One region of the Streptomyces sp. CA-179760 genome, then DNA from elsewhere that is predicted to be linked to it. Evidence: riboswitches for the same ligand, from Rfam matches in the RefSeq annotation. Region 1 holds a riboswitch; the other holds the start of a gene.

What was found. A riboswitch is a leader RNA that binds a small molecule or an ion and turns the genes downstream of it on or off. The one in region 1 is predicted to bind thiamine pyrophosphate.
Region 2: it holds a riboswitch for thiamine pyrophosphate, as region 1 does, so the genes downstream of both, ACQEV8_RS31740 (thiamine ABC transporter substrate-binding protein) here and thiO (glycine oxidase ThiO) in region 1, are expected to answer to the same signal.

What each region holds. Positions count from the first base shown of each region.
Region 1 is NZ_JBNJLZ010000001.1:2,600,142-2,611,596, forward strand. It holds gene ACQEV8_RS11625 (phytoene desaturase family protein) at 1-147, shown strand, start outside; gene ACQEV8_RS11630 (hypothetical protein) at 176-1,126, opposite strand; gene metF (methylenetetrahydrofolate reductase [NAD(P)H]) at 1,183-2,106, opposite strand; gene thiE (thiamine phosphate synthase) at 2,211-2,870, opposite strand; gene ACQEV8_RS11645 (Rv2175c family DNA-binding protein) at 3,464-3,829, opposite strand; gene ACQEV8_RS11650 (NAD(P)/FAD-dependent oxidoreductase) at 3,909-5,150, opposite strand; gene ACQEV8_RS11655 (hypothetical protein) at 5,183-5,533, opposite strand; TPP riboswitch at 5,586-5,697, shown strand; gene thiO (glycine oxidase ThiO) at 5,695-6,864, shown strand; gene thiS (sulfur carrier protein ThiS) at 6,861-7,061, shown strand; gene ACQEV8_RS11670 (thiazole synthase) at 7,064-7,861, shown strand; gene pknB (Stk1 family PASTA domain-containing Ser/Thr kinase) at 7,966-9,900, shown strand; gene ACQEV8_RS11680 (deoxyribonuclease IV) at 9,960-10,838, shown strand; gene ACQEV8_RS11685 (sulfite oxidase-like oxidoreductase) at 10,851-11,455, opposite strand, start outside.
Region 2 is NZ_JBNJLZ010000001.1:6,934,428-6,945,882, forward strand. It holds gene frr (ribosome recycling factor) at 16-573, shown strand; gene ACQEV8_RS31725 (phosphatidate cytidylyltransferase) at 573-1,718, shown strand; gene ACQEV8_RS31730 (SRPBCC family protein) at 1,856-2,305, shown strand; gene rlmN (23S rRNA (adenine(2503)-C(2))-methyltransferase RlmN) at 2,384-3,490, shown strand; TPP riboswitch at 3,530-3,636, shown strand; gene ACQEV8_RS31740 (thiamine ABC transporter substrate-binding protein) at 3,761-4,798, shown strand; gene ACQEV8_RS31745 (ABC transporter permease) at 4,774-6,456, shown strand; gene ACQEV8_RS31750 (ABC transporter ATP-binding protein) at 6,456-7,475, shown strand; gene ACQEV8_RS31755 (maleylpyruvate isomerase family mycothiol-dependent enzyme) at 7,500-8,339, shown strand; partial or broken gene ACQEV8_RS31760 (LAETG motif-containing sortase-dependent surface protein) at 8,398-9,086, opposite strand; gene ACQEV8_RS31765 (LOG family protein) at 9,233-10,354, opposite strand; gene ACQEV8_RS31770 (VOC family protein) at 10,379-10,786, opposite strand; gene ACQEV8_RS31775 (hypothetical protein) at 10,911-11,455, opposite strand, start outside.

The DNA of each region.
Region 1 (11,455 bases):
CATCCGTCCAACAGCACGCGCGTGCCCGGCCTGTTCAGCGTCGGCGGCTGGGCGCACCCCGGCGGCGGACTGCCGCATGCGGGCATGTCGGGCGCGCTGGTCGCGGGACTGATCGTGGAGGGGCCGGGGTTCCGGGGCTCCCAGTAGCCCACCGCCCCCGGCGGGGGGTCAGGCTTCAGAAACGGTACTGCTCGTCGAAGCCGTTGCCCTGCGGCTGCTGCCCGTTGCCCTGGTACGGGTACGGCTGCTCCGGCGGCAGCTCCTGCCCGTACTCGTCGGTGCGCTGCTGCGGGACCCACACACCACCGGGCGGGGACTCGCCGCCGTAGGTGCCGGCGTACTGGTCCTGGCCGTAGTCCTGCTGCTGGCCGTAGTACTGCTGGTCGCCGTAGCCGGTGTCGTACGAGGTCCCGCCGCCGTAAGTCCCGTTGCCGACGTACGGGTCGGAGTAGGCGGCGTACTGCTGCTGGCCCGTGGCGTCGTAGCCCTGCTGCTGGCCGTAGCCCGAGTAGTCGTAGGCGTAGGACTGGTCGGTGCCCTGGGCCGTGGCGGCGTACTGGTCGTGGGGCGGGCCCTGCTGGTAGCCGGTGTCGCCGTAGACGCCGTAGGAGCCGGTGTCGTCCGGGATGGGCTGCGGCTCGTAGACGGCGGTGGTCTCGGCGGCCGTCGGCTGGATCGGGCGAGCGGGGGTGAAGACGTCGTCGCGGTCGTAGTCGTCGCCCTGGCCGTAGGGGTCGGCGTCGCGGCGGTAGTCGCCACGCTCGCCGCTCTCGTCGCCGTAGCCACCGCCCGCCGCCTCCAGGCCGGAGACCTCGAGGGTCGGCTTCTGGCGGCCCCGGTCACCGCGGCCGCGCTTGCTGCCGCCCAGCATCGGGGCGCTCATCGCCCAGCCGGACGCGAAGCCGCTGCGGAACGACAGGGTGACGTAGGTCTGCCCGACCGCGAAGGCGGCCGCGCCCAGTCCGATCACGACGACCGACGGGATCAGGACCCCGACGACGACGCCGAGGAAGCCGGCGAAGGCCAGCAGCCGCCAGCGCAGCCGCGCCTTGTACTGCAGCAGCACCTCGCCCAGCAGCCACAGTGCGACGACGCCGAACGCGATGTAGAGGACCGCCCAGCCCATGTACGCCCCTCTCCCAGTGGCCGTTACGCAGTGTGTCGTATACCGGTGCGAACGGTCTAGGCCTGCGGTGAGTGGTGCAGGCCCAGGTTCTCGTAGATTTCCAGGGTCGCCGTGGAGTTGTTGAGCGTGATGAAGTGCAAGCCGGGCACTCCCTCGGCGAGCAGCCGCGCACAGAACTCCGTGGCGAATTCGATCCCAATGGAGCGTACAGCGGCCGGATCGTCTTTTGCTGTGAGGATCCGCTCTTTCAGGGCGTCCGGGAAGGCGGCGTTGGTGAGGGACGGGATCCGCGCCAGCGACTTCACGCTGGTGATCGGCATGATCTCGGGGATGACCGGGGTGTCGCAGCCGGCGGCCGCGACCCGGTCACGCAGCCGCAGATAATCCTCCGGCTGGAAGAACATCTGCGTGATCGCGTAGTCGGCGCCCGCGCGGCACTTGTCGACGAAGTGGCGGACGTCGGTGTCCCAGTCGCTGGAGCGCGGGTGCATCGCCGGGAAGGCGGCGACACCCACGCAGAAGTCGCCGGACGCCTTGATCAGCTCGACGAGCTCGGCGGCGTAGGCGAGGCCGCGGGGGTGCGGCACCCAGTCGCCCATCGGGTCGCCGGGCGGGTCACCGCGCAGGGCGAGCATGTTACGGATCCCAGCGTCGGCGTACTGGCCGATGATGTTGCGCAGGTCGGCGACGGAGTGGTCGACGGCCGTGAGGTGCGCGATCGGGGTCAGGGTGGTGTCGGAGGCGATCGCCTCGGTCGCTTTGACCGTGCCCGCGCGGGTGGAACCGCCCGCGCCGTAGGTCACGGACACGAAGTCGGGCGCCACCGCCTCGACCCGGCGCAGCGCGTTCCACAGGTTCCGCTCGCCCTTCGGAGTCTTGGGCGCGTAGAACTCGAACGAGTACGTCGTCTTACCCGTCGCGAGCATGTCGCGGACGGTGCGGGCGTGGTCCGACCTGATGGATGCGGTGCCGAGGGCCATACGGGCAGGTTAGCCAGGGGCGGTCGGTCCCCCAACCGGGCATCGACATTTGCCCGATTTGTGTACTTGTTGTCCACCCCTTGGACAACCGGCCAACCGGCGTCCTACTTCTCCCGCAGCCGCTTCGCGAACTCGGCAGCCGCCGCGCCCGGGTCGTCGGCCTCGGTCATCGCCCGTACGACGACGACGCGCCGGGCGCCCGCTTCCAGGACCTGGTCGAGGTTGCCGAGGTCGATACCGCCGATGGCGAACCAGGGGCGGTCGGTGCCGAGGGCGGCGGTGTACCGGACGAGGTCCAGGCCGGGGGCGTGGCGGCCGGGCTTGGTGGGGGTGGGCCAGCACGGTCCGGTGCAGAAGTAGTCCACGCCGTCCTGCGCCGCGGCCGCGGCGGCCTCGGACCCAGCGTGCGTGGAGCGGCCGATCAGGACGTCGTCGCCGAGGATCGCGCGGGCCGCCGGGACCGGGAGGTCGCCCTGGCCGAGGTGCAGCACGTCGGAGCCGGCGGCGTGGGCGACGTCGGCGCGGTCGTTGACCGCGAGCAGCTTCCCGTGCCGGGCGCAGGCGTCGGCGAAGACGGCCAGCTGCTCCAGCTCCTCGCCGGCCTCCATGCCCTTGTCCCGCAACTGCACGATGTCGACCCCGCCGGCCAGCACGGCATCGAGGAACTCCACGAGATCGCCCTGCCGCTTGCGGGCGTCGGTGCAGAGGTAGACCCGGGCGTCGGCGAGCTGGGCCCGTGCGGTGGTGGCGACGGTGTCGGGCATGTGTGTCCCCCTGGGTGTCGGTGGCGGGCGGGTGCGGAGACCCGTGCCGGTGTCGGTGGCGGGCGGGTGCGAGACGTACCCGAGCCCCTGGAGCTGCCGGGCGCCACGGCGCCCGTGTCGGCCGTCCGCGCCGGGCATGCGGCCGAAGCGCCCTCGGGTGAGGGCGGGACCAGGGGCGCGCCGGAGAGCGCCCCGTGCCGGTGCCGGAAGGGCAGCCGGCACCCCGCCTCGTCGGCATACCCGCCGAGTCGCGCGGCAGGGCGGCGGGGCCACTCTGCCGGTGACAGGCGGGCGGCGACGGCCCACTGTCGGCCGCTGCCCGCAAAGGGCCACGGCAACCCCGGGCAGGTCCCGAGTCTCTCACCGGGACCGGGCGGCAGCCGAGCCTCTATGGGAGGCAGCGACCGTCCCCGGGCCGGGCGGCCCGAGGCCCCCGGGAGGGGCCCCGCAGGGCCCGACCCGGCGGCCCACGCCCCGAGCGGGCGCGAGCCGCCCCGGGCCCGTGGCCCCACGGGCCGCAGCCCGTGCTCCGGGCAGTCGTTCAGGTCCGGCCCCGCTCGCACGGCACCGGACGGTGTCTCGTCGAGGCCGGGTCAGACCGCGAGCGCCTGGGCGCGGCGCTTCACCTCCGTGCCGCGATTCTCACTCAGGGCCTGCGCCGGGGTGCCGGGCAGGCTCGGGTCGGGGGTGAAGAGCCACTCCAGCATCTCCTCGTCCGTGAAGCCGTCGTCCCGCAGGAGCGTCAGGGTCCCGGACAGGCCCTTGACGACCTTGTCCCCGTCGATGAAGGCGGCGGGGACGTGCAGCGCGCGGTTCTCACCTCGGCGTACGGCGATGAGCTGGCCGTCCTTGACCAGCTGCCGCACACGCGTCACCTCGACATCGAACTGTTCGGCGATGTCGGGGAGGGTGAGCCAGGCGGGGACGAGAGCATCGATCTTTGCGTCAATCTCGGTCACGGGAACCAGCCTGCCATCCCCCACTGACAGTCGGAAGTCAGCCCGGCCCACCTGGGCGGACAACGCGCTCCCCCGACAGCTACGCCGTCGCCGCCTTCAGCGGCCTGGCCGGGTCCTCCAGCAGCACCGGATTCATGGCGGCGCCCGACTCGATCAGACGACGCCCCTGCGCCAGGTCCCGGGGACGGCCCACCGCCAGCAGCGCGACCAGCCGGTCGCCACGGAGCCAGCACACCGTCCAGGCCGGCCCGGCCGGGTCGCCCCGCCACAGGGTCGTGTCGGCGCCGGCGTGGTGCCCGGCGTACTGCACGAACCGCCCGAACTGCTCGGACCAGAAGTACGGCACCGGGTCGTACACCGCCGGAGCCTCCCCCGAGGCCCGGCCGACGATGTTCAGGGCCACCGTGCGCGGCCCCTGGAGGGCGTTGTCCCAGTGGTGCACCAGCAGGCGCCCGCCGTACCGCCCCGACGGGAAGGAGGCACAGTCGCCGACGGCGTAGACGTCCGGCACCGCCGTACGCAGGTGCTGGTCGCACACGATCTCGCCCTGGGGGCCGAGATCCACGCCGGAGCCGGCCAGCCACGCCGTCGCGGGGCGGGCACCGATGCCGACCACGACCGCGCCAGCGGGAAGCCGCGTGCCGTCATCGAGGACCACCGCGCCGGGTTCGACGCGCTCCACGCGCGCGTGGGTGCGCAGGACCGCACCCGCGTCGGCGTACCAGCCGGCCATCGGGGCCGCGACCTCGGCGGGCAGTGCCCCGGCGAGGGGCCGTTCGGCGGCCTCCACGACGGTCACCGCGCAGCCCGCCTCGCGCGCGGCCGTGGCGAACTCGGCGCCGATCCAGCCCGCGCCGACGACCACGATGTCGTGCTTGCGGGCCAGTACGGGCCGCAGCCGCTCGGCGTCGTCCAGGGTGCGCAGCAGATGTACGCCCGGCACGCCCTCCGCACCGGGCAGCCGGATCGGTTCGGCCCCGGTCGCGACGACGAGGGCGTCGTACGGCACGGGTCCGTCCTCGGTGTCCAGCTCGTGATCGCCGGGCCGCAGGCCCAGCACCTCGCAGCCGAGTCGCAGTTCGATGCCGAGGGCCTCGAAGTCGAGGTCGAAGGCAGAGCCCTCGGCCTTGCCGAGCAGGACGGCCTTGGACAACGGGGGCCGGTCGTAGGGCTGGTGGGGCTCGGCGCCGATGAGGGTCACGGTGCCGGTGAAGCCCTGCTCCCGCAGGGCGACCGCGGTCTGCACACCGGCCATGCCCGCACCCGCCACGACCACGCGCCTGGGCGCGCACGGACCTGGTTCCTGCGTCTGCTCGCTCACCTGATCACCATAGACACCTGACGTTTTGTCAGTCAGTGCTCATGCGCAGTGACCTGCTCCACAACGCTCGTCCCGCTGCCCTGCTGCGACTCCCACTCCCACGTCTCCTCCAGCCGCACCCGCCCGTCGGGCAGCTCCACGACCGTCGACGCACAGTGCCCGGAGGACGTGGTTCCGTCCTGCTTGAGCTGTACGTACCGGAAGTCCAGCCGGTCACCTTCCCGGGTACCCACGAGATGGCCGCGTACGACGTCGCCGCCCGTGTACTCGGCCCAGATCTCGCCGTCCTTCTCGTGGTACGTGAACCGGGTGCGGGTCCCCACCTGGCCCGGCGCCTGGTCGGCTACCGGGGCCAGGAGAAGACCGTCGAGGGATCGGGCCATGGACGGAGGCTCCCTTACTGCGACATACGGCATCGGGCTAGGGTGGCCAACGTAGAGCACTCGCGGGAGCCCGGACGCACCGGGCTGAGAGGGAGGCTGGCGGCCTCCGACCGTACGAACCTGATCCGGGTCATGCCGGCGAAGGGAGGGGCTGGACGCCCATGCCGCGTACGCGAACGTCAGACGTCCTCGTCATCGGGGGCGGCATCATCGGCCTGGTCACCGCGTGGCGGGCCGCACAACGCGGGCTCGCCACGGCCGTGGTGGACCCCGAGCCGGGCGGCGGGGCCGCGCAGGTGGCGGCCGGCATGCTGGCCGCCGTCACGGAACTGCACTACGGCGAGCAGACCCTGCTCGGCCTGAACCTCGCCTCCGCCCGGCGCTACCCGGACTTCGTGGCCGAGCTCACCGACCTCACGGGCCACGACCTCGGCTACCGCCGCTGCGGCACGCTCGCGGTGGCCCTGGACGCCGACGACCGGGCTCATCTGCGCGAACTGCACGCCCTTCAGCAGCAGTCCGGCCTGGACTCGCAGTGGCTGTCGGGGCGGGAGTGCCGCCGCCTGGAGCCGATGCTCGCGCCGGGCGTGCGCGGCGGGCTGCGGGTCGACGGCGACCACCAGATCGACCCGCGGCGGCTGTCCGGGGCACTGGTGACGGCGTGCGAGCGGGCGGGTGTGGTCTTCCACCGGGCGTGGGCGGAGCGGCTCACCGTCGTACGGGACCGGGCAGCGGGCGTCGTCACGGCCGACGGGACACCCCTGGACGCCGGGCAGGTGGTGCTGGCCGGGGGCAGCCTCAGCGGACGGCTCACGGGCGTCCCCGGGGACGTGCTGCCGCCCGTGCGACCGGTGAAGGGGCAGGTCGTACGGCTGACCATGCCGGGGCGGCACGGGCCTTTCCTGAGCCGGACCGTGCGCGCGGTCGTGCGCGGCAGCCATGTCTATCTGGTACCGCGCGAGAGCGGCGAGCTGGTCATCGGCGCGACCAGCGAGGAAACGGGCTGGGACACCACCGTGACCGCGGGCGGCGTGTACGAGCTGCTGCGCGACGCGCACGAGCTGGTCCCGGGCGTCACCGAGCTGCCGTTCACGGAGACCCGGGCCGGACTGCGGCCCGGCTCCCCCGACAACGCGCCGCTGCTCGGCCCGACCGGTCTGGAGGGCCTGCTGCTGGCCACGGGGCACTACCGCAACGGTGTCCTGCTCACGCCGGTGACCGGCGACGCCCTGGCACACGCCCTGACTGCGGGCGAACTGCCCGAGGAGGCCCGTCCCTTCACCCCGAAGCGCTTCAGTACCGCCACCGCACTCACGGAGCAGCCCGTATGAACATCTCCGTCAACGGGGAGCCCCGCATTGTCCGGCCCGGCACGGCTCTCGACACCGTCGTGAGCTCGCTCACCACCTCGCCCTCCGGAGTGGCCGCCGCCCTCAACGAAACCGTCGTCCCGCGCGCACAGTGGCAGGCCACGTCCCTCGCCGAGGGGGACCGCGTGGAAGTCCTCACCGCCGTCCAAGGAGGCTGACCATGGCCGACGATCCGTTTGTCCTCGGTGGTACGTCCTTCACGTCCCGCCTGATCATGGGTACGGGCGGGGCGCCCAGCCTCGACGTGCTGGAGCGCTCGCTGGTCGCCTCCGGGACGGAACTGACGACGGTCGCGATGCGCCGGGTGAACCCCTCGGTGCACGGTTCCGTGCTGTCCCTCCTGGACCGGCTCGGCATCCGGGTGCTGCCCAACACGGCGGGCTGTTTCACGGCCGGGGAGGCCGTCCTCACGGCCCGTCTCGCGCGCGAGGCCCTCGGCACCGACCTGGTCAAGCTGGAGGTCATCGCCGACGAGCGCACGCTGCTGCCGGATCCGATCGAGACGCTGGAGGCGGCCGAGACACTGGTGGACGACGGCTTCACGGTGCTGCCGTACACCAACGACGATCCTGTGCTGGCGCGCAAGCTGGAGGACGTGGGCTGCGCGGCGATCATGCCGCTTGGCTCACCGATCGGGTCCGGGCTCGGTATCCGCAACCCGCACAACTTCCAGCTGATCACCGAGCACGCGCGCGTGCCGGTGATCCTGGACGCCGGTGCCGGTACGGCGTCGGACGCGGCGCTGGCGATGGAGCTGGGGTGCGCGGGTGTGATGCTCGCCTCGGCGGTGACGCGGGCGCAGGAGCCGGTCCTGATGGCCGACGCGATGCGGCACGCCGTGGAGGCAGGGCGGCTGGCGTACCGGGCCGGGCGCATCCCGCGGCGGCATTTCGCGGAGGCGTCTTCGCCGGGTGAGGGCATGGCCGTGCTGGATCCGGAGCGGCCCGCTTTCCGGTGAGCCCGGGCAGCGGGCCGGGACACACGTCACAGGTCGGCTGCAGTCCCGCCCCCGAAAACAGCCGGGGCGGCGGGCTGTCGGTCGTGGCTCGTACACTCGCCTGCGTGGACACGACCCTTCAGGACCCCTTGGTCGGGCAGGTGCTCGACGGCCGGTATCGCATCGACGCGCGGATCGCCGTCGGCGGGATGGCGACGGTCTACCGGGCTGTGGACACCCGGCTGGACCGCGTTCTCGCGCTCAAGGTGATGCACCCCTCGCTCGCGGTGGACGGCTCGTTCGTCGAGCGGTTCATCCGCGAGGCGAAGTCCGTCGCCCGGCTGGCCCATCCGAACGTGGTGCAGGTATTCGACCAGGGCACCGACGGCAGTTACGTCTATCTCGCCATGGAGTACGTGGCGGGCTGCACCCTGCGGGACGTGCTGCGCGAGCGCGGGGCCCTGCAGCCGCGCGCCGCCCTGGACATCCTGGAGCCGGTGCTGGCCGCGCTGGGCGCCGCGCACCGCGCCGGGTTCGTGCACCGGGACATGAAGCCGGAGAACGTCCTGATAGGGGACGACGGCCGGGTGAAGGTCGCCGACTTCGGGCTCGTCCGGGCCGTGGACACCGTGACGAACACCACGGGGACCGTGCTCGGCACGGTCGCGTACCTCGCGCCCGAGCAGATAGAGAACGGCACCGCGGACCCCCGCGTCGACGTGTACGCGTGCGGGGTGATGCTGTACGAGATGCTGACCGGCGACAAGCCGCACGACGCGGACTCCCCGGCCGTGATCCTGTACAAGCACCTGCACGAGGATGTCCCGCCGCCGTCGGCCGCCGTACCCGGTCTGGCCTACGAGCTGGACGAGATGGTGGCCTCGGCGACCGCCCGCACCCCGGACGTCCGCCCGCACGACGCGGTGGCGCTGCTCGCGCGGGTCCGCGAGGGGCGCGCCGGGCTGAGCGCGGAGCAGCTGGACGTGGTGCCGCCGCAGGCGCTCTCCGCGGAGCACGACGGCGCCGACGACCGTACGAGCGTGATCCCGCGCGCCCTGACCACGCTGCGTCCGCTGCCGGTCAACGAGGACGACGAGACGTCCGAGGCGGCGCTCAACCGCACCAGCCGTTTCGAGTCCCCGCCGCCCCCGCCGTCCCGGCGCCGCTCGGGGTCCCGGCGCGGTCCGCTGGCGATCGTCGTCGCCGTGCTGCTGGTACTGGGCCTCGGCGGCGGCATCTGGTACATCAACTCGGGCCAGTTCACCGAGGTCCCCCCGCTGCTGGCGAAGACCCAGACCGAGGCCGAGAGCCGGCTGGAGGACGCCGGGCTGGATCTCGGCAAGGTCGAGCACGCCTACAGCGACACCGTGGAGCGGGGCCAGATCATCAGCTCCGACCCGAAGGCCGGGGCGCGCATCCGTGGCAACGACTCGGTGAGCATCACCGTGTCCGACGGCCCCGAGACCGTGCGGGTGCCCGCCCTGGAAGGCCAGAAGCTGGCCAAGGCGCGGGCCCAGCTGAAGGAGGACGGTCTTGAGCCGGGCATGGTCACCCGGGAGTTCAGCGAGGACGTGCCGAAGGGCTCGGTGATCTCCGCGCGGCCCGCCGACGGCACGAAGGTGCGTGCGGGCACGGCCGTCGCGCTGGTCGTCAGCAAGGGCAGCCCCATCGACATCCCGGATGTCACCGGCGCGGACGAAGCCGACGCCCGGGCGCAGCTGCAGGACGCCGGGCTCAAGGTGAAGATCGCCACCGAGCGGGTCAACTCCTCCGAGTTCGACAAGGGCCAGGTCGCCAAGCAGACGCCGAACGCCGGCGGCCGGGCGGCCGAGGGCGACACGGTGACGCTGACGCTGTCCAAGGGCCCCGAGATGATCGAGGTCCCGGACGTGACCGGCGACAGCGTCGACGACGCCACGCGGACGCTGGAGAGCGCCGGGTTCCAGGTCGAGGAGGACCGCGGCCTGCTCGGCCTGTTCGGCGACGAGGTCAAGGGGCAGTCCGTCGAGGGCGGCCAGACGGCGCCCAAGGGTTCGACGATCACCATCAAGATCAGGTGACGAGCGCGGGCGGGCAGCCCGTGGACGGGGCTGGGCCGGACGCATGACACCCTGAACGGGTGAACAATCAGCTGTCCGGCCCCTCCCGCAACCCGGTGGGCGGCCATGTCCCCGTGGCCGGTGGGCTGCACTCCGTCGGTCTGTCGTACGCCCGTGATCTGAAGGCGGAGACCGTCCAGGTCTTCGTCGCCAACCCGCGCGGCTGGGCCACACCCGCCGGAAATCCGAAGCAGGACGAGGCGTTCCGCGCGGCGTGCGAGACCGAGTCGATCCCGGCGTACGTCCACGCTCCCTACCTGATCAACTTCGGCTCGCACACCGAGGCGACCGCGGAGAAGTCGGTGGAGTCACTGCGGCACTCGCTGCGCCGCGGGCGGGAGATCGGGGCGCTGGGCGTTGTCGTGCACACCGGCAGTGCGACGGGCGGCCGGGAGCGGTCGGTGGCGCTGCGGCAGGTGCGGGAGCGTCTGCTGCCGCTGCTGGACGAGCTGACCCACGACGACGACCCGTATCTGCTCCTGGAGTCGACCGCCGGCCAGGGCGCCTCGCTGTGCTCGCGGACCTGGGACTTCGGCCCGTACTTCGAAGCGCTGGACGCCCACCCGATGCTCGGCGTGTGCCTGGACACCTGCCACATCTTCGCCGCGGGGCATGATCTGACCGGCCCGAGCGGCATGCACCAGACGCTGGACCTGCTGGTGGACACGGTCGGCGAGGGCCGGCTGAAGCTGATCCACGCCAACGACTCCAAGGACGTGGTGGGCGCGCACAAGGACCGGCACGAGAACATCGGCGTGGGCCACATCGGCGAGGACCCGTTCCGGGCCCTGATGACGCACCCCGCGACCGAGGGCGTGCCGCTGATCATCGAGACACCGGGCGGCAAGGAGGGGCACGCGGCGGACGTGGAGCGGCTGAAGAAGCTGCGTGATCTCTGAGGCCGCTCGGTCTCAGAGGTCGGGGCCGTCCCCGGGCTCCTCCTGGTACGAGTAGCGCTGCTCATGCCACGGGTCGCCGACGTTGTGGTAGCCGCGCTCCTCCCAGAAACCGCGCCGGTCGGCGGTCATGTATTCCACGCCGCGCACCCACTTGGGGCCCTTCCAGGCGTACAGGTGGGGCACGACCAGGCGCAGCGGGAAGCCGTGCTCGGCGGTGAGGAGTTCGCCGTCCTTGTGGGTCGCGAACAGGGCCTGCTCGGAGGCGAAGTCGGACAGCCGGAGGTTGGAGCTGAATCCGTACTCGGCCCACACCATCACATGGGTGACGTCGTCCGCGGGCGGGGCGATGTCGAGGATGGTGCGCGCGGGGACCCCGCCCCACTCGGCGCCCAGCATGCTGAACTTCGTGACGCAGTGCAGATCGGCCACGACGGTGGTGTACGGCAGGGCGGTGAACTCCTCGTGGGTCCAGCAGTCCTTGCCGCCGCCGGCGGTGGCGCCGAAGACCCTGAACTCCCAGCGCTCGGGCCGGAACTTGGGGACGGGCCCGTAGTGCGTGACCGGCCAGCCGCGCTGCAATCGCTGTCCCGGCGGAAGCCCGGGCTGCGTCGCTCCCG
Region 2 (11,455 bases), 4.3 Mb from region 1:
ACGCAGGAGCAAGTGGTGATCGAAGAGACCCTCCTCGAGGCCGAGGAGAAGATGGAGAAGGCCGTCGTGGTCGCCAAGGAGGACTTCGCCGCGATCCGCACCGGCCGTGCGCACCCGGCGATGTTCAACAAGATCGTGGCCGAGTACTACGGCGCGCCGACGCCGATCAACCAGCTGGCTTCGTTCTCCGTGCCGGAGCCGCGCATGGCGGTGGTGACCCCGTTCGACAAGACGGCCCTGCGCAACATCGAGCAGGCGATCCGTGACTCCGACCTGGGCGTCAACCCGAGCAACGACGGCAACATCATCCGGGTGGTGTTCCCCGAGCTGACCGAGGAGCGCCGCCGCGAGTACATCAAGGTCGCCAAGAGCAAGGGCGAGGACGCGAAGATCTCGATTCGCTCCGTGCGCCGCAAGGCCAAGGAGGCCATCGACAAGCTGATCAAGGACGGCGAGGTCGGCGAGGACGAGGGCCGCCGTGCGGAGAAGGAGCTCGACGACACCACCGCGAAGTACGTCGCTCAGGTGGACGAGCTCCTGAAGCACAAGGAAGCGGAGCTGCTCGAGGTCTGATGAACGACTCTTCCTGGGGGGCGCCGCAACAGGCCGGGTACTGGGGGCCCACCGACCAAGGGCATGGCCACGGGCACGTCCAGAGCCCGGGCCACGTCCAGAGTCCTGGCCATGGGCACGTCCAGGGGGCCGCTCCGGCGGGTCCCGCATACGATGCGTATGAAGCGCCTCAGACTCGCCCCATGCCCATCGTGCCTGACGTAGCCGACCACGGCGAAAACCAGGATGACGGCCGGAGGGCTGCTCGGCTGAGCGGCCCCCCGGTCCGAAACGAGACGAATCCGGAACCCATGCCCGACGCCTCGCAGCCGGCACCCAAGCCGCCGAAGAAGAGCGCGGGCCGCGACCTGAGTGCCGCGATAGGGGTCGGGGTCGGGCTCGGTGCGGTGATCGTCGCCTCGCTGTTCGTCGTCAAGGCCGTGTTCGTCGGCGTCGTCGCGGTCGCCGTCGTGGTGGGCCTGTGGGAGCTGACCAAGCGGCTGGACGAACGCAAGGGCATCCGCGCGCCGCTCGTTCCGCTCGCGCTCGGCGGTGCCGCGATGGTCGTCTCCGGGTACGTCCGGGGCGCCGAGGGCGCCTGGGTCGCCATGGCGCTCACCGCGCTGGCTGTGCTCGTCTGGCGTATGACGGAACCGCCCGAGGGATACCTCAGGGATGTCACCGCGGGTGTCTTCGCGGCGTTCTACGTGCCCTTCCTGGCGACGTTCGTCGCGATGATGCTGACCGCGGACGACGGGCCGCAGCGGGTGCTCACCTTCCTGCTGCTCACGGTCGTCAGCGACACCGGTGCCTACGCCGTCGGCTGGCGCTTCGGCCGGACCAAGCTCGCCCCGCGCATCAGCCCCGGCAAGACCCGCGAGGGCCTGCTCGGCGCGGTCTCCTTCGCCATGGTCGCGGGCGCGCTGTGTATGCAGTTCCTCATCGACGACGGCGCCTGGTGGCAGGGCCTGGTGCTGGGCCTCGCGGTCGCGGTCACCGCCACGCTCGGCGACCTCGGCGAGTCCATGATCAAGCGGGACCTCGGCATCAAGGACATGGGCACGCTGCTGCCCGGTCACGGCGGCATCATGGACCGGCTGGACTCGCTGCTGCCCACGGCTCCAGTGGTGTGGCTGCTGCTCGTGCTCTTCGCGGGATCCGGCTGAACGGACCTCGTCCAGTGAGCTCCCGTCCTTGTGGGCGGGAGCTCACTGTCGTTCCGGCCCTGCATCGAGTCGCTCCGGGGAGGCACCGACGGGCGCCGAGTGGGACGATTCAGGTGTAGGTCGCAAAGGGGGACATCATGTCCATCATTCGACAGAGCATCGATGTCGACCGGCGTCCCGAGGACGTCTACGACTACGTCATGGACACCCCGCGGATGCCGGAGTGGCAGCTGAGCGCCGTGTCCGCGGAGCGCCTCGACGAAGGGCCCCTCGGTATCGGCTCCCGGTTCCGGGTCACCCGGCACGTCGGCCGCCGTGTGATGCCGATGACCATGGAGGTCGTCGAGTACGACCCGCCCCACACCTGGGGCATGCGCGGTGTCGACGGCCCCGTACGGGCACGGGTGCACGGCGAGGTCGAGCCGTTCGACGAGGGGCAGCGCTCGCACGTGACGATCGAGATCGACTTCGAGAGCCACGGCGTCGGCAAGATCCTGGTTCCGCTCGTCATGCGCCCCCAGGTCCGCAAGGAACTCCCGCGCAACGAGCAACTCCTCAAAGACCGGCTGGAGCACGCGGGCGCGTAGGGCGTATTCCCTCCGGTGTCGCGGGTGGAGCGGGCGGGGCACGGGCCACCGTCGGCGATCTGCGACACTGGTTGAGCCATGCCTAAGCCCGGAGAACTCACATTCGTCGCCCCCCGCGGAGCCAAGAAGCCGCCGCGGCATCTCGCTGATCTCACTCCTGCCGAGCGCAAGGAGGCCGTCGCGGCTGTCGGGGAGAAGCCGTTTCGTGCCAAGCAGCTCTCGCAGCACTACTTCGCGCGGTACGCGCACGAGCCGGAGCAGTGGACCGATATTCCGGCCGGTGCTCGCGGGAAGCTGCGGGAGGCGTTGCTGCCCGAGCTGATGAGTGTCGTGCGGCATCTGTCGACCGACCAGGGCACCACGCGCAAGACGCTGTGGCGGCTGTTCGACGGGACGCTCGTCGAGTCCGTGCTGATGCGTTATCCGGACCGGGTGACCATGTGCATCAGCTCGCAGGCGGGGTGCGGGATGAACTGCCCGTTCTGTGCGACCGGGCAGGCGGGTCTGGACCGGAATCTGTCCACCGCCGAGATCGTGCATCAGATCGTCGACGGCATGCGGGCGCTGCGGGACGGGGAGGTTCCCGGTGGTCCGGCGCGGCTCAGCAACATCGTCTTCATGGGCATGGGCGAGCCGCTCGCCAACTACAACCGGGTCATCGGGTCCATCCGGCGGCTCACCGACCCCGAGCCCGACGGGGTGGGGCTCTCGCAGCGCGGGATCACCGTCTCGACGGTCGGTCTCGTCCCGGCGATTAACCGGTTCGCCGACGAGGGCTTCAAGTGCCGGCTCGCCATCTCGCTGCACGCCCCCGACGACGAGCTGCGCGACACCCTCGTCCCCGTGAACACACGGTGGAAGGTCCGCGAGGTGCTGGACGCCGGGTTCGAGTACAGCGCCAAGTCCGGGCGGCGGCTGTCCATCGAGTACGCCTTGATCCGGGACATCAATGACCAGGCCTGGCGCGGTGACCGGCTCGGCCGGATGCTCAAGGGCAGGCCCGTGCACGTCAACCTCATCCCGCTGAACCCGACGCCCGGGTCGAAGTGGACGGCCTCGCGGCCCGAGGACGAGAAGGCGTTCGTGGAGGCCATCGCCGCCCATGGTGTGCCGGTGACGGTCCGGGACACCCGTGGACAGGAGATCGACGGGGCGTGTGGTCAGCTCGCGGCCACCGAACGGTAGTCTGACCGGCGTAAGAACATCTGCATATCCGACACCTGCATATTCCGACAGGGGAGCGCCACAGCGCTGAGAGTGCGGCACACGGCCGCAGACCCTCCGAACCTGGCCCAGGTCATTCTGGGTAGGGAGATCGGTCATCACTCGAGCTGTTGCGTCCTGCCCGGGATCCCCCGAGTTCCCGGGCAGGACCGCGTCTTCTCCTGGTCATCCAGGAGGAATCCAGTGAGTAACAAGAGCAAGCGGCTGACGGCTGTGGTCGTCGGGCTCGGCATGGCCGGCACGCTCGCCGCGTGCGGGTCGTCCGGTGACGGCCAGGGGTCCGGTGACTCCAAGACCGTGACCCTCGTCAGCCACGACTCGTGGGCCGTGTCCAAGGGCGTCATCGCCGCCTTCGAGAAGCAGTCCGGCTACAAGGTCGACGTCCTGGAGGACGGCGACGCCGGGCAGGCCGTGAACAAGGCGATCCTGACCAAGGACAACCCGCAGGGCGACGTCTTCTTCGGCGTCGACAACACGCTGCTCTCGCGGGCGCTCGACAACGGGCTGTTCCAGCCGTACGAGGCGAAGGGTTCCGAACAGATCAAGGCCGAGTACCGAGCCGACCAGGACAAGCACCGGGTCACGCCCGTCGACACCGGCGACATCTGCGTCAACTACGACAAGAAGTACTTCGCCGACCACGAGCTGGAGCCGCCGAAGAGCTTCGAGGACCTGGTCAAGCCCCAGTACAAGAACCTGCTCGTGACCGAGAACGCCTCCGCTTCCTCGCCCGGCCTCGGGTTCCTGCTCGGCACCGCCGCGAAGTACGGCGACGAGGGCTGGGAGGGCTACTGGAAGAAGCTCAAGGCCAACGGTGTGAAGGTCGTCGACGGCTGGGAGCAGGCCTACAACGAGGAGTTCTCCGGCTCGGCCGGCGGCAAGAAGGCCAAGGGCGAGAGGCCGCTCGTCGTGTCGTACGCCTCCTCGCCGCCCGCCGAGGTCATCTTCGCCGACCCCAAGCCGGGCACGGCACCGACCGGGGTCGCCGAGGGCACCTGCTTCCGGCAGGTCGAGTACGCCGGGCTGCTGAGCGGCGCGAAGAACACCAAGGGCGGCAAGGCGTTCCTGGACTTCCTGGTCAGCGAGCGGTTCCAGGAGGACATGCCGCTCAACATGTTCGTGTACCCGGTGCGCGAGGGCGCCCAGGTGCCGCCGGAGTTCGTGAAGTTCGGGCCGCAGGCCGCGGATCCCGAGACCATGGACCCGGCGAAGATCGCCGACCACCGTGACCAGTGGGTCAAGTCGTGGACCTCACTCGTACTGAAGTAACCGATGCGGCCGTCCGCAAGGACCGGCGCGGGAGCGCGGCGCGGTTCGGGCTCCTCGCCCTGCCCGTCGCGTTCTTCGCGGCCTTCTTCGCCTACCCCGTCGCCGCGATCGTCGCGCGCGGACTGAAGGTCGACGGGGTCTGGCGGTTCGGGCGGATCGGGGAGGTGCTGGCGCAGTCCGACGTCCGGCACGTCCTGTGGTTCACCACCTGGCAGGCTCTGGTCTCCACCGCGCTCACCCTGGTGATCGCGCTCCCCGGCGCGTACGTCTTCGCCCGCTTCGAATTCCGGGGCAAGCAGGTCCTGCGGGCGATCGTGACCGTCCCGTTCGTGCTGCCCACGGTCGTCGTCGGTACGGCGTTCCTGGCGCTGGTCGGGCGGGGCGGGCTGCTCGACCAGCTGTGGGGCGTACGGCTCGACACCACCGTGTGGGCGATCCTGCTCGCGCACGTCTTCTTCAACTACGCGGTCGTCGTACGGACCGTCGGCGGGCTCTGGGCGCAGCTGGACCCGCGGCAGGAGGAGGCCGCGCGGATGCTCGGGGCGTCCCCGACGAAGGCCTGGCGGCAGGTGACGCTCCCGGCTCTCGCCCCGGCCGTGGCCGCCGCCGCGCTCATGGTCTTCCTGTTCACCTTCACCTCCTTCGGTGTCGTCCAGATCCTCGGCGGGCCCACCTTCTCGACCTTGGAGGTGGAGATCTACCGGCAGACGTCGGAGATCTTCGACCTGTCCACGGCGGCCGTGCTGACGCTGATCCAGTTCGTCGCGGTGGGCGCGATCCTCGCCCTGCACGCCTGGACCGTACGGCGGCGGGAGACCGCGCTGCGGCTGGTGGACGCGTCGGTGACCGCGCGCCGGCCGCGCGGCGCCGGGCAGTGGGCGCTGCTGGGCGGGGTGCTGCTCACGGTCGTCGTGCTGCTTCTGCTGCCGCTCGCCGTGCTGGTCCAGCGGTCCCTGGACGCGCCCGGCTTCGGCTACTACCGTGCGCTGACCAGGGCGGACGGCGGGATCTTCCTGGTGGCGCCGATCGAGGCGATCGGTAACTCGCTGGGGTACGCCCTCGCCGCCACCGTCATCGCCGTGGTGATCGGCGGTCTTGCCGCCGTCGCACTCACCCGCAGGGACGCCGGGCGGTTCGTGCGCGGCTTCGACGCGCTGCTGATGCTGCCGCTCGGGGTGTCCGCCGTGACCGTCGGCTTCGGGTTCCTGATCACCCTCGACGAGCCGCCGCTGGACCTGAGGTCCTCGTGGATCCTGGTGCCGCTCGCGCAGGCGCTGGTCGGGGTGCCGTTCGTCGTGCGGACCATGCTGCCCGTGCTGCGGGCGGTGGACGTGCGGCTGCGGGAGGCGGCCTCGGTGCTGGGGGCCTCGCCCTGGCGGGTGTGGCGGGAGGTGGACCTGCCGATGGTACGGCGGGCGCTGCTGATCGCGGCCGGCTTCGCCTTCGCGGTGTCGCTCGGGGAGTTCGGCGCGACGGTGTTCATCGCGCGGCCCGACAACCCGACGCTGCCGGTGGCCGTGGCGCGGCTGCTGGGGCGCCCCGGGGAGCTCAACTACGGCCAGGCGATGGCCCTTTCGACGATTCTGATGGCGGTGTGCGCCGTGGCGCTGCTGGTGCTGGAGAGGCTCAGGACCGCCGACCGGACAGGGGAGTTCTGATGCTGCTGGCACTGGAGGGCGCGACGGTCCGCTTCGGCGGGCGGGCCGTGCTGGACGCCGTCGACCTGGAGGTCGCCGAGCACGAGATCGTGTGCGTACTCGGGCCCAGCGGCAGCGGCAAGTCGACCCTGCTGCGGGCGGTGGCCGGGCTGCAGCCGCTCGACTCCGGGCGGGTGTCGCTCGACGGACGCGACCAGGCGGGCGTGCCCGCGCACCGACGCGGGGTCGGGCTGATGTTCCAGGACCACCAGCTTTTCCCACAGCGGGACGTGGGCGGCAATGTCGCCTTCGGACTGCGGATGCACGGGGCGTCCAAACGGCAACAGGTCGAGCAGGTAAGGGAGTTGCTGAACCTCGTCGGGCTGCCCGGCGCGGACCGCCGGGCCGTCGCCGTGCTGTCCGGCGGGGAGCAGCAGCGGGTGGCGCTGGCCCGGGCCCTGGCGCCGAGCCCCAGGCTGCTGATGCTGGACGAGCCGCTGGGGCAGCTCGACCGGTCGCTGAGGGAACGGCTGGTCGTGGAACTGCGCGAGCTGTTCGGCCGGTTGGGCACGACCGTGCTCGCCGTGACGCACGACCAGGGGGAGGCATTCGCACTGGCCGACCGGGTCGTCGTGATGCGGGACGGGCGGATTGCCCAGTCCGGTACGCCGCTTCAGGTGTGGCAGCGGCCGGCCGACGCGTTCGTGGCCCGCTTCCTCGGCTTCGAGAACGTCGTCGAGGCGACGGTGGGTGCGGAGGCCGCGGACACGCCGTGGGGCAAGGTTCCGGTGCCGGAGGGCGCACCGCAGGGCACACGGACCCTCCTGGTGCGGCCCGCCGGCGTACGTCTGGTGCCCGCGGGCGAGGGGCTGCGCTGCACGGTGACCGCCCGCACCTTCAAAGGCACCCACGTCGCCGTCCGCCTCCAGCCCGAGGGTGCCCCGCACCTGGAGGCGGCGTGCGCGCTGCGGGCGGCGCCCGAGGTCGGGGACGAGGCCGGGGTGGAGTTCGACGCGGCGGAAATCGCCGTGCTCGACTGATCGCCGCCCGCCTATGGTGCGGGCATGACCCTCCTCGCGCACGACCGCTACTGCGACGAAATCGCCCACCAGGTCGCCCTGTTGAGGTCGGTGGTGACCTCCGGGACGGACTTGGCCGCCACCGTGCCGACCTGCCCGGAATGGTCGCTGGAGGAGCTGGTCCGGCACACGGGCGGCGCCCTGCGCTGGGTGGAGCTCATGGTGCGGACCCGGGCCCAGGAAGAGGTGCCCGAGGAGCAGGTGCCGGATGCCGAAGGGCCCGAGGTCCGGGGTGACGCCGCCGCGCTGGACGTGTGGCTGGGGGAGGCGGGCGAGCAGGTCGTCGCCGCGCTGCGGGAGGCCGGGCCGGACGCGAAGGTGTGGGGCTGGGCGGGGATCCTCAACGCCGGGTTCTGGGCCCGCCGGATGACGCACGAGATCACCGTGCACCGCGCGGACGCCACGCTCGCCGCCGGGCTGCCCTACGAGGTCGCGCCCGACGTCGCCGCCGACGCGATCGACGAGTGGCTGCAGATCGTGGAGTACGTACAGCGGACGGACCCGCACGACATCGCGGCGAGGGAACTGCGCGGCCCGGGCCGCAGCATCCACCTGCACGCCACCGACACCGGGCCCGAGGTGAACGCCGAGCGCAGCGAGACGGGGGTCCCCCCGCCCGAAGGGTGGGGGAGGCTGATCGTGCTCACCGAGGACGGTGTCACCTGGCGCCGGGGCCACGAGAAGACCACGGTCGCCCTGCGCGGGCCGCTGACGTCCGTCCTGCTCGCGTTCTACCGGCGGCTGCCGCTGGACGCTCCTGAGCTGGAGGTGCTGGGGGAGCGGGAGGTGCTGGAGTTCTGGCTGGAGCGGGCGTCGTTCGGATAGGGCGGTGGCCCGCCCCCGTGAAGGGGACGGGCCACCACCGTGCACGGACGCGCGGGCGTCAGCTGTCGCTGTTCGCCCCACGACGGCGCATGCCGAAGAACACCGCGCCACCACCGACGACGACCAGGGCCGCCGCGATGCCGGCGATGATGCCGGTGTTGGAGTTGGCGCCGGTCTCGGCGAGGTTGGAGTCACCGGCCGGGCCGGGCGCGTTGCCCGCCGGCGTGGTGCTCTCGCTCTCCGACGGCGTCGGAGCCGGGGTGTCGGTCTCCTCGGCCGGCTTCGAGGGGAGGCCGACGGGGTCGGCGTGGCCGGGGGAGTCGAAGCCGGGGGCTCCTCCTCCTTCTTGCAGGCCGTGGCCGGGGTGACGAGGTTCGGCTTGATGTCCTCGTCGACGTACGGAGTGGCCTTCACGTGGATGCGGTACTCCGCGTTGGGCTTCCAGTCCTCGGCGAAGGTGATGGTGGTGCCTTCGCGCGAGCCCTTGACCTCCTGCTCGCCGACCTTCTTCGCGTCGGCACCGTTGTTCTGCAGGTACACGGTGACGGTCGCCTTGATGCCGGCGGGGTCCACGTCGGTGACGGTGATGACGCCCTTGTCGCCGTCACACTTCGCCTCGGCGGAGAACTCGTTGATGTTGCAGGCGAGCGCGTTGCCGGCGGTACCGAGCGCGAGCGCGGCCGAGGCGGATACGACACCGAGGATGCGCACGGCACGTGCGCGGCGGGATACGGACAGAACTGCCACGTTTGTCCTTTACAGGATGTGTTCAAGCGGGGGCTGAGGCAGTGGTGACGGAACATCAGCACTACCTGGAGACTCACAGGTCTATAAGCGCCGCATAAGTAGTGTCAACGCATATGCAGCTTGCAAGCACTTGCTTTGCCTGCTTATTAACCGCCGAGGCGTTTCAACGCCTCCGGCGCCTCCTCGATCCGCTCGACCAGCGCGATCCGCGCCTCCATCGAACGCCCCCTGGCCAGCGACTGGAGCAGCGGCCACGTCGGCAGCTTCTCCGTCCAGTGCGCGCGGTTCACGAGCACCATGGGCGTCGGCTCGCCGCGCGACTCATAGTAGTTCGGCGTCGCGTTGTCGAAGATCTCCTGTACGGTTCCGGCGGCGCCCGGCAGGAACACCACACCCGCGGTCGACCGGGCCAGCAGGCCGTCCTCGCGGGTGGCGTTGGCGAAGTACTTGGCGATGTGCGAGGCGAAGGCGTTCGGCGGCTCGTGGCCGTAGAACCAGGTCGGGATGCCGACGGAGCGGCCGCCCTGCGGCCAGCGGGCGCGTATCTCGAAGGCGGCCGAGGCCCACTGGGTGATCGAGGGAGTGAAGTGCGGCGCCTTGCCGAGCAGTTCGAGCGACTCGGTGAGCATCTCGTCGTCGAACGGGGCCGCGTACGCGCCGAGGTTGGCCGCCTCCATCGCGCCCGGGCCGCCGCCGGTGGCGACCGTGAAACCGGCGCGGGCCAGTTCGCGGCCGAGCCGCGCCGCTCCCGCGTACTCCTCGGTGCCCCGGGCCATGGCGTGGCCGCCCATCACGCCCACGACCCGGGCACCGGACAGGAGTTCGTCGAGCGCGTCCGAGACGGAGTCGTCGTGGACCGCGCGCAGCATGGACGCGTAGATGTCGCCGTCGGCCTTCGTGCGCTGGAACCAGGCGTAGGCGCGGGCGTCGGGCGTGGCCTCGTAGCCGTCCGGCAGGGAGGCGAAGAGCTCGTCCGGCGAGTAGACCAGGCCGCGGTACGGATCGAAGGGCAGATCCGGGACGGGCGGGAAGACCAGGGCGCCGTCCGCGCGTATCTTCGCGGCCGCGTCCTCGCGCATCGCGCAGCCGAGGAAGATCGCGCCCGCCGTGTCCGTGGTGAGGAGTTCGCGCGTACGGTCCGTCAGGTCGACGGCCTGGACGCGGTGACCGGCGAGTGTGCCGCGCGCCGAGACGGTCGCGTCGAACTCCTCGAGCGTCTCGATCTCACGGTCGTCATGGTGGGCCGCATGGGCGGGCATCGTCTGCACCCGCCCATGCTGGCACAGCGCGTCTCAGCCCTGGACGGCCGCGGGGTCCATCCAGATGACCTCGAAGGTGTGGCCGTCCGGGTCGTCGAAGGCACGGCCGTACATGAAACCGTGGTCCTGGGTCTCGCCGGAGACGGAGCCGCCGGCCGCGACAGCCTTCCCGACCAGCTCGTCCACCTTCTCGCGGCTCTCGGCGCTCAGCGCGATCAGCACCTCGCTGGTCGTCTTCGAGTCCGCGATCTCCTTCTTCGTGAACTGCCGGTACTTCTCCTCGGTGTGCACCATCACGACGATGGTCTCGCTGATCACGACCGAGGCGGTGGTGTCGTCGCTGAACTGCTCGTTGATCGTGTAGCCGAGCTCCGAGAAGAACTTCTTCGAGGCGGCGACGTCGCTGACACACAGGTTCACGAAGATCATCTGCTGGTACATGTGCGGTCTCTCCCATCGGGGCCGTGCTATCGGGTCCGTGTCGTTACGCGGGGATAGACCGCGGGCCCGCGCGGAACTCATCGCGGTCCGGAGATTTTTTTCGTACGAGTTCTCGGACGGGCCCTCAGCGCGCCAGCGGCAGCGCCGCCAGCTCCGCGACCGTCAGGGTGAGCGGGGCGAACAGGGCGAGCAGCGCGCCCGCGCGCAGGGCCGCGGCACTGCGCAGCATGGTCGCGGGGGCACCCAGCCGCAGCAGCGCGGAGGTGGTGTCGGCGCGGGCCTGCCGGGCCTCGACGGCCGCCGTCAGGAGCGTCGCCACGGTGCAGCCGGTCACGAGGAGCACGCCGAGGAGGGTGAGCGGACCGAGCGACAGTCCGTCCGGGGCGTGCAGCAGCACCATCGCGTAGGTGGCCGACAGCACCGCGCAGACCACGCCCAGGGGGCGGCCGATGCGGGTGGCCTCCGTCATGAGGATGCGGCCGGCCAGCAGCCGCAGGGCGCCGGGGCGGGCCGACTGGAGCAGCCGGCCGCACAGGTGGGTCAGACCGGGACCGGCCAGGGCCAGGCCGACGGCGGCCAGCGTCCAGCCCGCCATGACGCCGGGGGAGGCGCCGGAGAAGGTGAGGTCGGGCGCCCTGGGGGCGGTACGGCTCGCGTAGGTCTCCATGG